2 regions of the Buttiauxella sp. AC142 genome follow, and region 2 is predicted to be linked to the other one. Evidence: predicted binding sites of a transcription regulator. Region 2 holds the regulator's gene; the other holds the start of a gene.
What was found. The regulator ArgR, encoded in region 2, controls arginine synthesis, uptake and breakdown. The targets are predictions, from matches to a motif close to ANTGAATAAAAATACANT.

Region 1 (6,675 bases), 470 kb from region 2:
AGTGCTGACCTTTAATCGCACCGCCAACATCCAGCGCCACCATCACGCGTAATTCATATTGCCCACTGAATTTACCGTTGTTATCAAGTAACGGCACTTCCGCAAGAATAGTGGTGCCCGCAGGAATAATTGAACGATCAGACGCAACCGACGCACGTCCAATTAACGGCACCGCACTCGCCCCTTTCACCGGCGCGAAGCTTGCAGGTTTAAAGAAGACGAACGACGGATTCTGTTCGAGCAGCTCCTGCACTTCAGCCTGGCTGTGCGTTTCACCCCAATGGCGAATCGCCTGCATCGACATATCTTCTTTCTTCACTTCACCACGATCGATAAGTACTTTGCCGATACTGCGGTAAGCGTGGCCATTTTTGCCCGAATAGCCGAAGAAGGTTAATGGCTGCCCGTCGCCGAAATCTATATAGCCGCTGCCCTGCACATCCATAATGAAGTTATCCATTAAGGAATTGCTGTAAGCAATAATGTAGCTGTCGCTCAACCCACCCCGGTAAATCTCCGCACGGGACGGCAGGCGACCGCGTTTTGGTGGCATACGGTAGATTGGATACTGGAACTCGCCCTGGCGGGTATAACGCGCCTGTACAACTGGCGTGTAGTAGCCGGTGAATTGCACGTTGCCGTAGTTGTCAGCACCTTCCATTTGCCAGGCATCAAGACCGTACTGGCTCAGCTTGCTGGTATCGCCACCGGCACGCAGCCACTGTTGAACGGCACCGTAAACATCGCTCTTGCTATTATAGAGGCGAGGAGAAGCAGAACGAATCTGGTTAACTTGCTCAGCAAAGTCACCACCGTTTATTGGTGCTCCCACCGCATCCGGTTGGTTTACGAGGGAAAAAGGCTGGGTAAACTTCCCGTCTTTATATTGCTGACCTTTATCTGTCGGTTTTGAGGAGCAGCCCGCCAGAATGGCAACCACTACCCCAGTTACAATGTACTTCGTCCAACGTCCTATCATTACTTCCTCGCCCGGTTACGCCGCTTTATCCCACGCGAAGATAGCAAACACGCTGCAAGATTTAAACGTGTTGCGCCTCGCACAGCCCAGATGTGTTCGTTATTTGTACTTAAATTAAATTATTATCAGTTAGATGAGACAAATCGGGTATTTTTTAAAAAAAGGGTTGCATCAAAAGCCGAGCAGAGTATAGTGCGCTTCCACGGACGCGGGGTGGAGCAGCCTGGTAGCTCGTCGGGCTCATAACCCGAAGGTCGTCAGTTCAAATCTGGCCCCCGCAACCAATTAAAAAGTCGCTGAGTTTAGCGCGGTGATGAAAATCACTAGTAGTGAGTAGTAAATAGTTATACGGACGCGGGGTGGAGCAGCCTGGTAGCTCGTCGGGCTCATAACCCGAAGGTCGTCAGTTCAAATCTGGCCCCCGCAACCAACTAAGTCGCTGAGTATTCGCGCAATGATGAAAATCATTTGGGTAACAAAGAAGTTTACGGACGCGGGGTGGAGCAGCCTGGTAGCTCGTCGGGCTCATAACCCGAAGGTCGTCAGTTCAAATCTGGCCCCCGCAACCAACATTTAAAGCACTCTCAGGAGTGCTTTTTTTGTATCTGAAATTTGGGTTATTTGGTGGATGACGCTTACGCTTATCCCCCTACGAAATGCCGTTGTAGGTCTGATAAGCGTAAGCGTCATCCGACAAAGTATTAGCCGCGCCGCGCTAATCGCGAGCTATCCGCAAAATACGCCTTAATCCCTGCAAGAATTGATTCCGCCACTTCCTGCTGGAATGTCGCAGTACGCAGCTTGCGCTCTTCCTCAACATTACTCAGAAACGCGGTTTCGACCAGAATGGATGGAATATCCGGGGCTTTCAGCACGGCGAATCCAGCCTGATCGACGCTGTTTTTATGCAGCTTGTTCACTTTGCCTAATCTGGCCAGCACTTCTTTACCGAATTTAAGACTGTCGTTAATCGTCAGCGATTGCACCATATCGAACATCGTATGGTCGAGATATCTGTCGCCACTCTTACTCACCCCACCAATTAAGTCGGCGGCGTTCTGCGTTTGGGCAAGGAATTTTGCTGCCGTACTGGTGGCACCTTTGGTTGAGAGTGCAAATACTGACGATCCGCGAGCGGCTCCGGACGTAAACGCATCCGCATGAATGGAAACAAAAAGATCCGCACGCTGCTTCTGCGCTTTTGCCACCCTGACTTTTAACGGGATAAACACATCCTCGTTGCGCGTCATGTAGGCTTTCATATTCGCTTCTTTATCAATCAACGCTTTCAGGCGGCGCGCAATTTTGAGCACGATGTCTTTTTCACGCGTTTTGTTCGGCCCAATGGCTCCGGGATCTTCCCCGCCGTGGCCGGGATCGAGCATGATAACAATTGGCCTGTCACGCCCTGCCTTGCCGGGTTGCGGCCCTTGCTCCGGAGACGGAGGAGTATCTTTATCCAGCTTGCCGTTATTGTAATCTTCGAGCAGCGCCAACAGAGGATCCTGCTCGCTGTTCATATTGGCCGGATATAAATCCATTACCAGGCGTTCTTTAAATTCAGCAACCGGTGCCAGCGCAAAAAGATGCGGGGTGACATTCTGCTTGAGTTCAAAAACCATACGCACCGTTTGTGGATCAAACTGCCCAACACGTGCTGACTTGATGAAAGGATCGTCGCCGCGAATCTGGCCACCAATTCCTTTCAAAACTGAATTTAAATTCACACCTTCTATGTCGACAACCACGCGATCTGGGTTGCTCAATGCAAACTGCTTATACTTAAGCTGCTTGTTCGATTCCAGCGTGACACGAGTGTATGACGATGCGGGCCACACACGCACCGCAACCACCAGGCTTGAGGCAGCAAAGCCAACCTGGCTGACACTCAGTAGCCACATAGCGCCTGCGCCCTGCAATAAGCGGCGACGACTAATTAACGAACGGGAATCTGACATAGCTCTCCTGAGCGGTGTGTTTCCGTGAAACAAATAACCAATTTTATTTTTTGAGCCGAAAACTTTAGCGAAACACGCTCGGGCTGTCACCCTTTAAAGGGTAAACATTCGCAATCAAGCACCTGGCTGCACGGATGCAGAAATTTCTGCTTTGAGGAAATTGCTGCTTGCGCCAGAGGCAATAAAAGAATAAAAATACAGAAATTACGAATAATCATGCATCGAGGGCTTGCCGTGGTGAAGGAACGTAGAACCGAACTGGTACAGGGATTCCGCCATACTGTCCCCTATATAAATGCCCATCGGGGAAAAACGTTTGTCATTATGCTGGGCGGCGAAGCCATTGAACACGAGAACTTTTCCAGTATCGTTAACGATATTGGGCTGTTGCACAGCCTGGGAATTCGTCTGGTGGTGGTCTACGGCGCGCGTCCACAGATTGATACTAATCTGGCTTCGCATAATCATGAGCCTATCTATCATAAACACACGCGCGTCACCGATGCCAAAACGCTGGAACTGGTCAAACAGGCCGCCGGTTTGTTGCAGTTGGATATCACTGCGCGTTTGTCCATGAGCCTCGGCAACACGCCGTTGCAAGGTGCACACATCAATGTCGTTAGCGGTAATTTTATTATTGCTCAGCCTCTTGGCGTGGATGATGGCGTGGATTATTGCCACAGCGGGCGCGTGCGTCGCATCGACGAAGAAGCCATTCATCGTCAGCTTGATAACGGTGCAATTGTATTGATGGGCCCGGTGGCGGTTTCTGTCACTGGCGAAAGCTTCAACCTCACGTCTGAAGAGATTGCCACGCAGTTGGCGGTCAAACTGAAAGCCGAGAAAATGATCGGCTTCTGTTCTTCTCAGGGCGTTATCGATGACAACGGCAATATCGTTTCAGAACTGTTCCCCAACGATGCGCAAAAACGTATTGAAGAGCTGGAAGAAGCGGGTGATTACCACTCTGGCACCGTGCGTTTTCTGCGTGGCGCGGTGAAAGCCTGCCGCAGCGGCGTGCGCCGCAGCCACTTAATTAGCTATCAGGAAGACGGGGCGCTGTTGCAAGAACTCTTCTCACGCGACGGTATCGGGACACAAATCGTGATGGAAAGTGCGGAGCAAATTCGCCGCGCCACTATTAACGATATCGGCGGCATTCTGGAGCTGATTCGCCCGCTGGAGCAGCAAGGGATTCTGGTGCGCCGCTCGCGTGAACAACTGGAAATGGAGATCGACAAGTTCACCATCATCCAACGCGATAACCTGACTATCGCTTGCGCGGCGCTTTATCCATTCCAGGAGGAAGGGATTGGTGAAATGGCGTGTGTTGCGGTTCATCCGGATTACCGCAGTTCATCACGCGGTGAAGTATTGCTGCAACGCATTGCCACGCAAGCGCGGCAAATGGGGTTAAGCAAGTTGTTCGTGCTGACAACCCGCAGTATTCACTGGTTCCAGGAACGCGGGTTTATGCCGGTGGATGTCGAACTGCTGCCGGAAAGCAAAAAAGAGATGTACAACTATCAGCGCCGTTCAAAAGTGTTGATGGCAGATTTAGCATAATTAAAAAGCTAGCCCTTCTGGGCTAGCTAAAACTCTCCATCAACCCGCTACGCCGTTCAGTCCTGGTCACAATTGCCTTTTCTAACACCCGATCATCGGCATACAGCGACAGCTTATTTCGAGCGCGGGTAATCGCCGTATACACCAGTTCACGCGTCACCACAGCGGTGTACTGGTTTGGCAGCACCAGCGCGGCATGTTCAAATTCAGAACCCTGCGATTTATGCACCGTCATGGCGTATGCCGTATCGTGGCCCGGTAAACGACTTGGCTGTACGGATTTAATGGTGCCATCCGGCATCGGGAACCAGACCCTTAACCCCTCGCCTCTATCCAGCGCAATACCAATATCCCCGTTAAACAGCCCCAACGAACTGTCATTACGAGAAACCATAATCGGCCTGCCGTTATACCAGCGCGATGTCGCCTGATTTGGCCGCTCAATTAACCGTTTTTGAATCAGTGCCAGCTCGATGCGGCTATTCAAACCGCTGACGCCAAACGGGCCTTCACGCAAAGCACAGAGCATTTGATAACGCCCAAAAGCTTCAAGAATAGAAGCGGGCTCTGCCTGATTGCGAATCAAGTCCAGGTATGGTCGATACCCTTCCACCGCATCGTCAATCATCGTGGCGTAGTCCGCCGTTTCACGCAGTGGTTGTTTAGAAATATCGCTAAAACCTTCGCTAAATACGGTTTTGACGCGCTTAACATCGCTGGCATTGACCGCAAATGCCAGTTGCCCGATGCCGGATTTACTGTCAAAGCGGTAGCTTTTTTGCAGTAAACACAAACCATCACGCAACGCGCTCGCACCGTTACCTTCTCCAGCAGGAAGCGTATAACCGGTGAGTAGACTCAGCTCTGCTGCACGCTCAGATGAATATCCATGCGTAACATAGTGGCAAATATCCCCGAGCACGGCCCCTGCTTCAACCGACGCCAACTGGTCGCGGTCGCCTAAGAAAATCACTCGCGCATGAGGAGGCATCGCATTGATCAGTTTTGCCATCATCGGCAAATCCACCATCGAGGCTTCATCCACCACCAGCACATCAAGGTGCAAAGGATTTCCGGCGTGGTAGCGCAAGCGTTGGCTGTTCGGTTGCGCACCTAACAAACGGTGCAATGTGCAGGCATCGTTGGGTAATGAGGCTTTTTGCGCTTCATCTAACGGCAAGCGGCGCAACGCCGAACCCAATGATTCCGTCAAGCGGGCTGCGGCTTTCCCCGTCGGCGCGGCGAGTTGAATCCGCAAAGACGGGGCATCCGAAAGCTGGACTAACGCGGCGAGTAATTTCGCCACCGTGGTGGTTTTACCGGTACCCGGCCCACCTGAAATCACCGATATACGACGGGTTAATGCCACGGCTGCGGCCACTTTTTGCCAGTCAGTCTCGGGCAGCGGCTCAAAAAGCTGATTGAGTACGTTAATGACCTGCGATTCATTAAGCGCAATGGGCCGATTTTCCTGCACAAAAAACTGCGCAATGGACTGCTCGTTTTGCCACATTCGGTTGAGATATAAACGCTCGCTAATCAGCTTTAGCGGGGTCGCCCCTTCGTATTCACTCACCGCATTGGAAGCCAGCAATGTCTCGCGCCAGCCGCTTTTCAGGTCGGCAAGCGCAAAAAGTTGTGCCACTAAATCTGGCTGACGCCCGGAAAAAAAGAACTCCGGGACTAAACGTGAAAGCGGAATGCAGACATGCCCTTCACCCGCATCGTGGCTGACCAATGCCGCCGCGAGCATCACCGCGGGCTGATCATCACTGGCAATCATCATGGCAAACTGTGCATCCAGCGCACGCAATAACTTTTGCTCCACCGCCTGCTGTAAAAGCTCAGACATTTTCATGGCGTCACCTCGTCCTTTTGCGCCGCGAATAGTGCGTCCATCTTCGCAATCAGTTGCTCATCCGGGCACGTTGAATATATTCCTTGTGAGGAGCCGTTACTTTCGATGCCACGTAAGAAGAGGTAGATAACGCCGCCGAAGTGAGTCTGGTAGTCATAATCAGGAATTCTGTGCCGTAAATAACGGTGCAAAGCCAGCGTATACAGTTGATATTGCAGATCATACCGATGAGATTGCATCGCCGCCGCCATCGCTTCCCCGGTGTAAGCGCTGCTGTCTTCGCCCAGCCAGTTCGATTTGTAATCCAGCAGGTA
Region 2 (6,675 bases):
CTGAACCTGAATGGCGAACTTATTGGTATTAACACCGCTATCCTCGCGCCAAGCGGCGGCAGCGTCGGTATCGGCTTTGCTATCCCAAGCAATATGGCGCAGACCCTGGCCAAACAGCTGATGCAATTTGGCGAGATCAAACGTGGCTTGCTTGGTATTAAAGGCACAGAGATGAGTGCTGATATTGCCAAAGCATTCAACCTGACCACCCAACGTGGCGCATTTGTCAGCGAAGTCTTACCGCAATCGGGTTCGGCAAAAGCGGGTGTGAAAGCGGGTGATGTGATTACCAGCCTGAATGGTAAAACCATCAGCAGTTTTGCCGAATTGCGCGCAAAAATTGCCACTACTGAGCCTGGAACCGTAGTGAAACTAGGCTTGCTGCGCGACGGCAAACCGCTGGAAGTGAGCGTTACGCTTGATAAGAGCACCGCCTCATCTGCGAACGCCGAGCTAATTATGCCAGCCTTGCAGGGCGCGACATTAAGCGATGGTCAGCTCAAAGATGGTACAAAAGGTGTCAAACTCGACAGCGTTGAGAAAGGCACGCCAGCGGCACAAGCGGGCCTGCACAAAGACGATTTCATCATTGGTGTAAACCGCGAACGAGTTTCAAGCATTGCGGAGATGCGTAAGGTTCTGGAAACTAAACCCGACGTTATTGCTTTGCATGTGGCTCGCGGCGAAGAAAGTATCTATCTCTTAGTACGCTAATCTGCTCAGTAATCGGACATCTCTATACGATGTCCGATTAACTCATGCTATTCTGCTCCCGGCTTATTATTAACTAATACAAATCCATGTTTCTGAAGATATTACGCTCGGTGGTGATTGGCCTGATTGTGGCTGGCATATTGTTGGTATCGTTACCTTCACTGCGCCAAAAAATCATCCCCTTAGCACCCTCGAAGTTTGACAGTGCCGATGAAACTCCGCTGAGCTACAACACTGCGGTGCGACGCGCTGCGCCTGCTGTGGTCAACGTTTACAACCGCAGTGTCGGCAACAACTCACAAAATCAGTTAGAAATTAAAACCCTCGGCTCTGGCGTCATCATGGATGAACGCGGCTACATCATTACTAACAAACACGTCATTAATGATGCCGAGCAAATCATCGTTGCTCTGCAAGATGGCCGAGTGTTTGAAGCTTTATTGGTTGGCTCAGATAGCCTGACTGATTTAGCGGTGCTGAAAATTAACGCCACCAATCTCCCTGTCATCCCTATCAATAATAAGCGCATGCCGCATATTGGCGATGTTGTGATGGCGATTGGTAACCCGTATAACCTCGGGCAAACCATTACGCAGGGGATTATTAGTGCAACCGGCCGTATTGGCCTTAGCCCTTCTGGCCGCCAGTCCTTCCTGCAAACGGACGCTTCAATTAACCATGGTAACTCCGGTGGTGCGCTGGTCAATTCCCTCGGCGAGCTAATGGGCATCAATACATTGTCGTTTGATAAAAGCAACGATGGCGAAACCCCTGAAGGTATCGGCTTTGCGATCCCGACTCAGCTTTCGACAAAAATCATGGATAAGCTGATCCGCGATGGACGCGTAATTCGTGGCTATATTGGTATTGGCGGTCGTGAGATTACGCCATTGCATGGCCCGGCAACGGGTATCGATCAAATTCAAGGGATCATCGTTAATGAAGTTACCCCTGATGGCCCGGCAGCAAAAGCAGGTCTTTTGGTTAATGACGTGATTATCTCCGTGAACCATAAACCGGCCATATCCGCATTGGGGACAATGGACCAGGTAGCGGAGATTCGCCCAGGCTCAGTCATTCCTGTTGAAGTGATGCGTGAAGATAAAAAGCTGACGTTGCAGGTAACGATTCAGGAATATCCCGCCACTAACTAATAAGCAGTGAACTCCAGGCAATAAAAAACCGGAATCAGTGTTCCGGTTTTTTTTCGCTTAAGCGCAGGGTTTATTTGTTAACAAACTCTTCGCCAAGGGTAATGTCTTTCTGCAGAGTATCCAGCATGCCTTCCAGCGCCTGGTGCTCAAACGCACTCAGTTTTCCGTAAGACTTGTGCTCCGCGATTCCATTTTTGCCCAGCAGCAATGGCTGAGAGAAGAAACGAGCGTGCTCGCCGTTACCTTCTACATACGCACATTCAACCACGTTGCTTTCGCCTTGCAGCGCACGCACCAAAGACAGACCAAAACGTGCAGCAGCCTGACCCATTGACAGAGTTGCAGATCCGCCACCCGCTTTCGCTTCCACAACTTCAGTACCCGCATTCTGGATACGTTTAGTCAGGTCAGCAACTTCTTGCTCGGTGAAGCTTACGCCTGGGATCTGAGACAGCAATGGCAGAATAGTCACGCCAGAGTGGCCACCGATGACAGGGACTTCGATCTCGGTCGGCTGTTTGCCTTTCAGTTCCGCAACAAAGGTGTTGGAGCGGATGATGTCTAGCGTAGTCACGCCAAACAGTTTGTTCTTATCGTACACACCTGCTTTTTTCAGCACTTCAGCTGCGATAGCAACAGTGGTATTCACCGGGTTCGTGATGATACCGATACAGGCTTTCGGGCAAGTTTTAGCAATCTGTTGAACCAGATTTTTAACGATTCCCGCGTTGACGTTAAACAGATCCGAGCGATCCATACCTGGCTTACGAGCGACACCGGCGGAGATAAGCACGACATCAGCACCCACCAGCGCTGGTGTAGCATCTTCACCGCAGAAACCTTTAATTTTCACATCAGTAGGGATATGACTCAGATCGACTGCAACACCTGGGGTTACCGGTGCAATATCATACAGAGAGAGTTCTGAACCTGAAGGCAGTTGGGTCTTGAGTAGAAGGGCAAGCGCCTGGCCGATTCCGCCTGCTGCGCCGAGGACTGCAACTTTCATCCTAAACTCCTTATTATGGTTAGCAAATAGGTGCCGTAACTCCATGCGGTGGCGACCATAATCCAGAGAAGGGGTAATTACAATCTTCCCGCTTAAGGTTTGCGAAGTTACGCATCCCTGAAGCGTTACTGCTGCATTTACTCACCGGGTGGAAACGACGCCTGAGCGCCCGGTCACAACCTGATGTTGTCACATCAACGGCGGTTACATTACCCCTCCCTACGCAGCAAAACAACATCATTTTGATAACATTTGATTTACTTACCTACATATTTTCGAGTCGTGACGAAGGCATGTTCCTCGATAACAAAATTTGATAAAATCCGCCTCTTTCATAACATTATTTCAGGCTGACAACCTGCCATTCATTTGCATAATAATTCATTTAAATGCATAATAATGTTATCTTTGTTGACCTTTAAATGGGTAACCTATGCGTATTTCCTCAAAACAAGAAGAATTAGTCAAAGCATTCAAAGCACTATTAAAAGAAGAGAAATTCAGTTCTCAGGGCGAGATCGTCCATGCATTGCAAAACGATGGTTTTGAAAATATTAATCAGTCCAAAGTTTCTCGCATGCTGACAAAGTTCGGCGCCGTGCGTACCCGCAACGCAAAAATGGAAATGGTGTATTGCTTACCGGCAGAGCTTGGCGTGCCAACCACTTCCAGCCCGCTAAAAAATCTGGTGTTGGATATTGATTACAACGATGCCGTTGTGGTCATTCATACCAGTCCTGGTGCTGCGCAGCTTATTGCGCGCCTGCTGGATTCTTTAGGTAAAGCGGAAGGCATTCTGGGAACCATTGCCGGGGATGACACTATCTTCACCACTCCCGCGAAAAACTTTACCGTGAAAGAATTGTATGAAGCGATTCTGGTGCTGTTTGAACAAGAACTGTAAGCGTTAATACTCCATTCCCGTTGTGAATGAACAACGGGAACAACACCTCCGTAACAATCCCCCTGCTCACATCCATTGTCAGTAAATCCCGGTTTTACCTTCTTTCTAAGCCTAAATCTCGCTTGCATCAGCCAGTTATGTGATAAACCGCACAAAAAATCAAAGTCTGACATCCCATTGTTTTTACTTATATTTAACACAAAAATAGCAATATACATCCATTTTTAATAACTTTACGTAATAACCAAAGCCTCTATTATTGTAAAGTTTCATAGAGAATAATTAGCAGGGTATTAATTTTGTGAGTTATTAGTGTATACTTGATTTTGTGATGAGGGTCACGAAATGAAGACCCCAATAAAAGAATACGACGAGGTAAAAACCATGAACATGAAATCAACAGTAGTAGCCGCTAGCCTGCTTTCAATGCTGTCATTTGGTGCATTCGCAGCCACTTCTATCAACGCTGAACAAGCGCAGAACCTTCAGTCAATGGGTTCCGTTTCTGTAAGCCAGGTAGGTAGCGCACCAATGGATATGCACCAGATGTTGAATAAAAAAGCTGAAGAGCAAGGTGCTTCTTCTTACCGTATCACCGAAGCACGTTCTGGCGATGCATGGCACGCAACTGCTGAGCTGTACAAATAACAGTCGTTAGCCATAAATAATAGTGATTTACCGTTTAAACAAAATGACGACCCCAAGAACAATAAATGCACTTAAGCCCTTCCGGTCGTTGAAAAACTTATTCAGGAGTAGACATCATGAAAACCAAATTAACCATCGCAGCACTTAGCCTTTTCTCCGTGATCTCTTTCGGCGCTAATGCAGCCGCACATCAGGTCACTAACGAACAAGCTCAAAACATGCAGTCCATGGGCAGTATTTCAGTAAGCCAGGTGGGTAGCGCGCCGATGGATATGCGTCATGAATTATCACAGAAAGCGACTCAGGAAGGTGCCTCTGCTTATCGCATTACCGAAGCACGTTCAGGCGATACCTGGCACGCCACCGCTGAACTGTATAAATAAACCCTCGTCGTCAAATCTGGCGACTTTGCCCCCGCTCGCGGGGGCTTTTTTATGGGTTTAAATCAGCGTTAGCCACGCACGTTAAACCGCAATTGCCCTTCCAGCTCCTCTTCCGCTTCGTCAAAAAGCAAAATCAAAGCGCCATACCGCCGCCTTTGCATTTCTGGTAGATGAACAAATTCAATCTCTACCGGGAGCGGCAAAATATCCCCAACGACGACATCCCACAAACTATCGAGATCGTGAACCTGTTTTTTCTCAAGTTGAAAAACCTGGATAAAGTGGCGATAGAATCCCGGCTGATCTTCTATCTGACTAAAATCAAAGGTGTATTTTTTCATAGATTGCCACCTAACCCATTCGCATTGTGGTGACTATAGCCCGCCAATATGCAAGGTTTTGACTTCCAGAAACTCATCCAGACCTAACACGGAACCTTCCCGACCCAGTCCGGATTCTTTCACACCACCAAACGGCCCCAGCTCGGTCGAAACGGCGCATTCGTTGATACCAATCATCCCGCTTTCAATCGCTTGCGAGACACGGAATACGCGGGCCAGATTCTGAGTATAGAAGTAGGCCGCTAAACCAAATGGTGTGTTATTCGCTCGCTCAATCACTTCCTCTTCCGTTTTGAAACTGAAGCAGGCGGCCAACGGGCCAAAGGTTTCTTCCTGCGCGAGTTTCATATCATCGGTGGCATCCACTATCACCGTTGGTTGCCAGAAGTTGCCACCCAATTCATGACTCTTCCCGCCTACCAGCACTTTTCCGCCCTTCGCCTGCGCATCTTCAACATGTTCACGGACTTTATCGACCGCAGATTTTTCAATTAATGGCCCTACAACAACGCCTTCTTCAAGACCATTACCCACTTTCAGGGCTTTAACGGCATCCGCGAGTTTGTTGACGAACTGGTCGTAGACCTTTTCCTGAATAAAGAAACGGTTAACGCTAACGCAGACCTGGCCTGCATTACGGAATTTATTCGCGACAGCCCCCTTCACGGCTTCGTCAATATCAGCATCTTCAAAGACGATATACGGCGCATTGCCGCCAAGTTCCATCGACACCTTTTTCATTGTTTCAGCCGCATTACGCACCAGGGTTTTACCCACTGCAGTGGAACCGGTGAATGATATTTTGCGAACGTCGCGGCTGGCCATAATTGCATCGCTAATTTCTTGCGTATTCCCCGCCACGGCGTTGAGTACACCATCTGGGACACCGGCTTTCTTCGCCAGAGCCAGCAATGCAAATGCAGACAGCGGAGTGTTATTAGCAGGTTTAATCACGCCGGTACAACCCGCGGCAAGCGCCGGGCCTAGTTTGCGAGTCAGCATTGCCATTGGGAAGTTCCACGGCGTGATAGCCGCAACTACGCCGATAGGCTCCCGGGTGGCTAAAATTCGTGAACCGGGTTTCGCCGGAGGAATAATTTCACCATTTGCACGCTTGGCTTGCTCGGCAAACCACTGGATAAAACTTGCGGCATACTCGACTTCGCCTTCCGCCTCTTTCAACGGTTTGCCTTGTTCTGTGGTCATTAAGCGCCCGAGCCAGGCTTTGTTCTCGATAATTAACTGGAACCACTTATAGAGAATCGTGGAACGTTCTTTGGCGGTTTTTGCACGCCATGCAGGGAAAGCTTTAGCCGCAGCGGCAATCGCTTCTTCCACCTCTTTTTTACCGGCTTTTGCCACTTTCGCGACAACTTCGCCGGTAGCCGGGTTGAGAACATCGAAGGTTGCGCTGAGTTTGCGCCATTCACCATTGACCAGATAACCGGTGTTAAATAATTCACTGTCCTGGAGTGCCTGATTTGTCATAGTTTTCTCCTGTTATGAATTGGGCATCTGGTAA

Region 1: a site for ArgR is predicted at 3,122-3,139, ahead of argA (amino-acid N-acetyltransferase). Genes of this name have one in related genera too.

What each region holds. Positions count from the first base shown of each region.
Region 1 is NZ_CEEDCH010000001.1:3,571,548-3,578,222, forward strand. It holds gene mltA (murein transglycosylase A) at 1-979, opposite strand, end outside; tRNA gene AC0IWZ_RS16640 (tRNA-Met) at 1,187-1,263, shown strand; tRNA gene AC0IWZ_RS16645 (tRNA-Met) at 1,333-1,409, shown strand; tRNA gene AC0IWZ_RS16650 (tRNA-Met) at 1,472-1,548, shown strand; gene amiC (N-acetylmuramoyl-L-alanine amidase AmiC) at 1,681-2,937, opposite strand; gene argA (amino-acid N-acetyltransferase) at 3,172-4,503, shown strand; gene recD (exodeoxyribonuclease V subunit alpha) at 4,526-6,361, opposite strand; gene recB (exodeoxyribonuclease V subunit beta) at 6,358-6,675, opposite strand, start outside.
Region 2 is NZ_CEEDCH010000001.1:4,042,576-4,049,250, forward strand. It holds gene degQ (serine endoprotease DegQ) at 1-714, shown strand, start outside; gene degS (outer membrane-stress sensor serine endopeptidase DegS) at 801-1,868, shown strand; gene mdh (malate dehydrogenase) at 1,939-2,877, opposite strand; gene argR (transcriptional regulator ArgR) at 3,311-3,781, shown strand; gene yhcN (peroxide/acid stress response protein YhcN) at 4,166-4,429, shown strand; gene yhcN (peroxide/acid stress response protein YhcN) at 4,546-4,812, shown strand; gene AC0IWZ_RS18760 (barstar family protein) at 4,881-5,153, opposite strand; gene AC0IWZ_RS18765 (NAD-dependent succinate-semialdehyde dehydrogenase) at 5,187-6,641, opposite strand.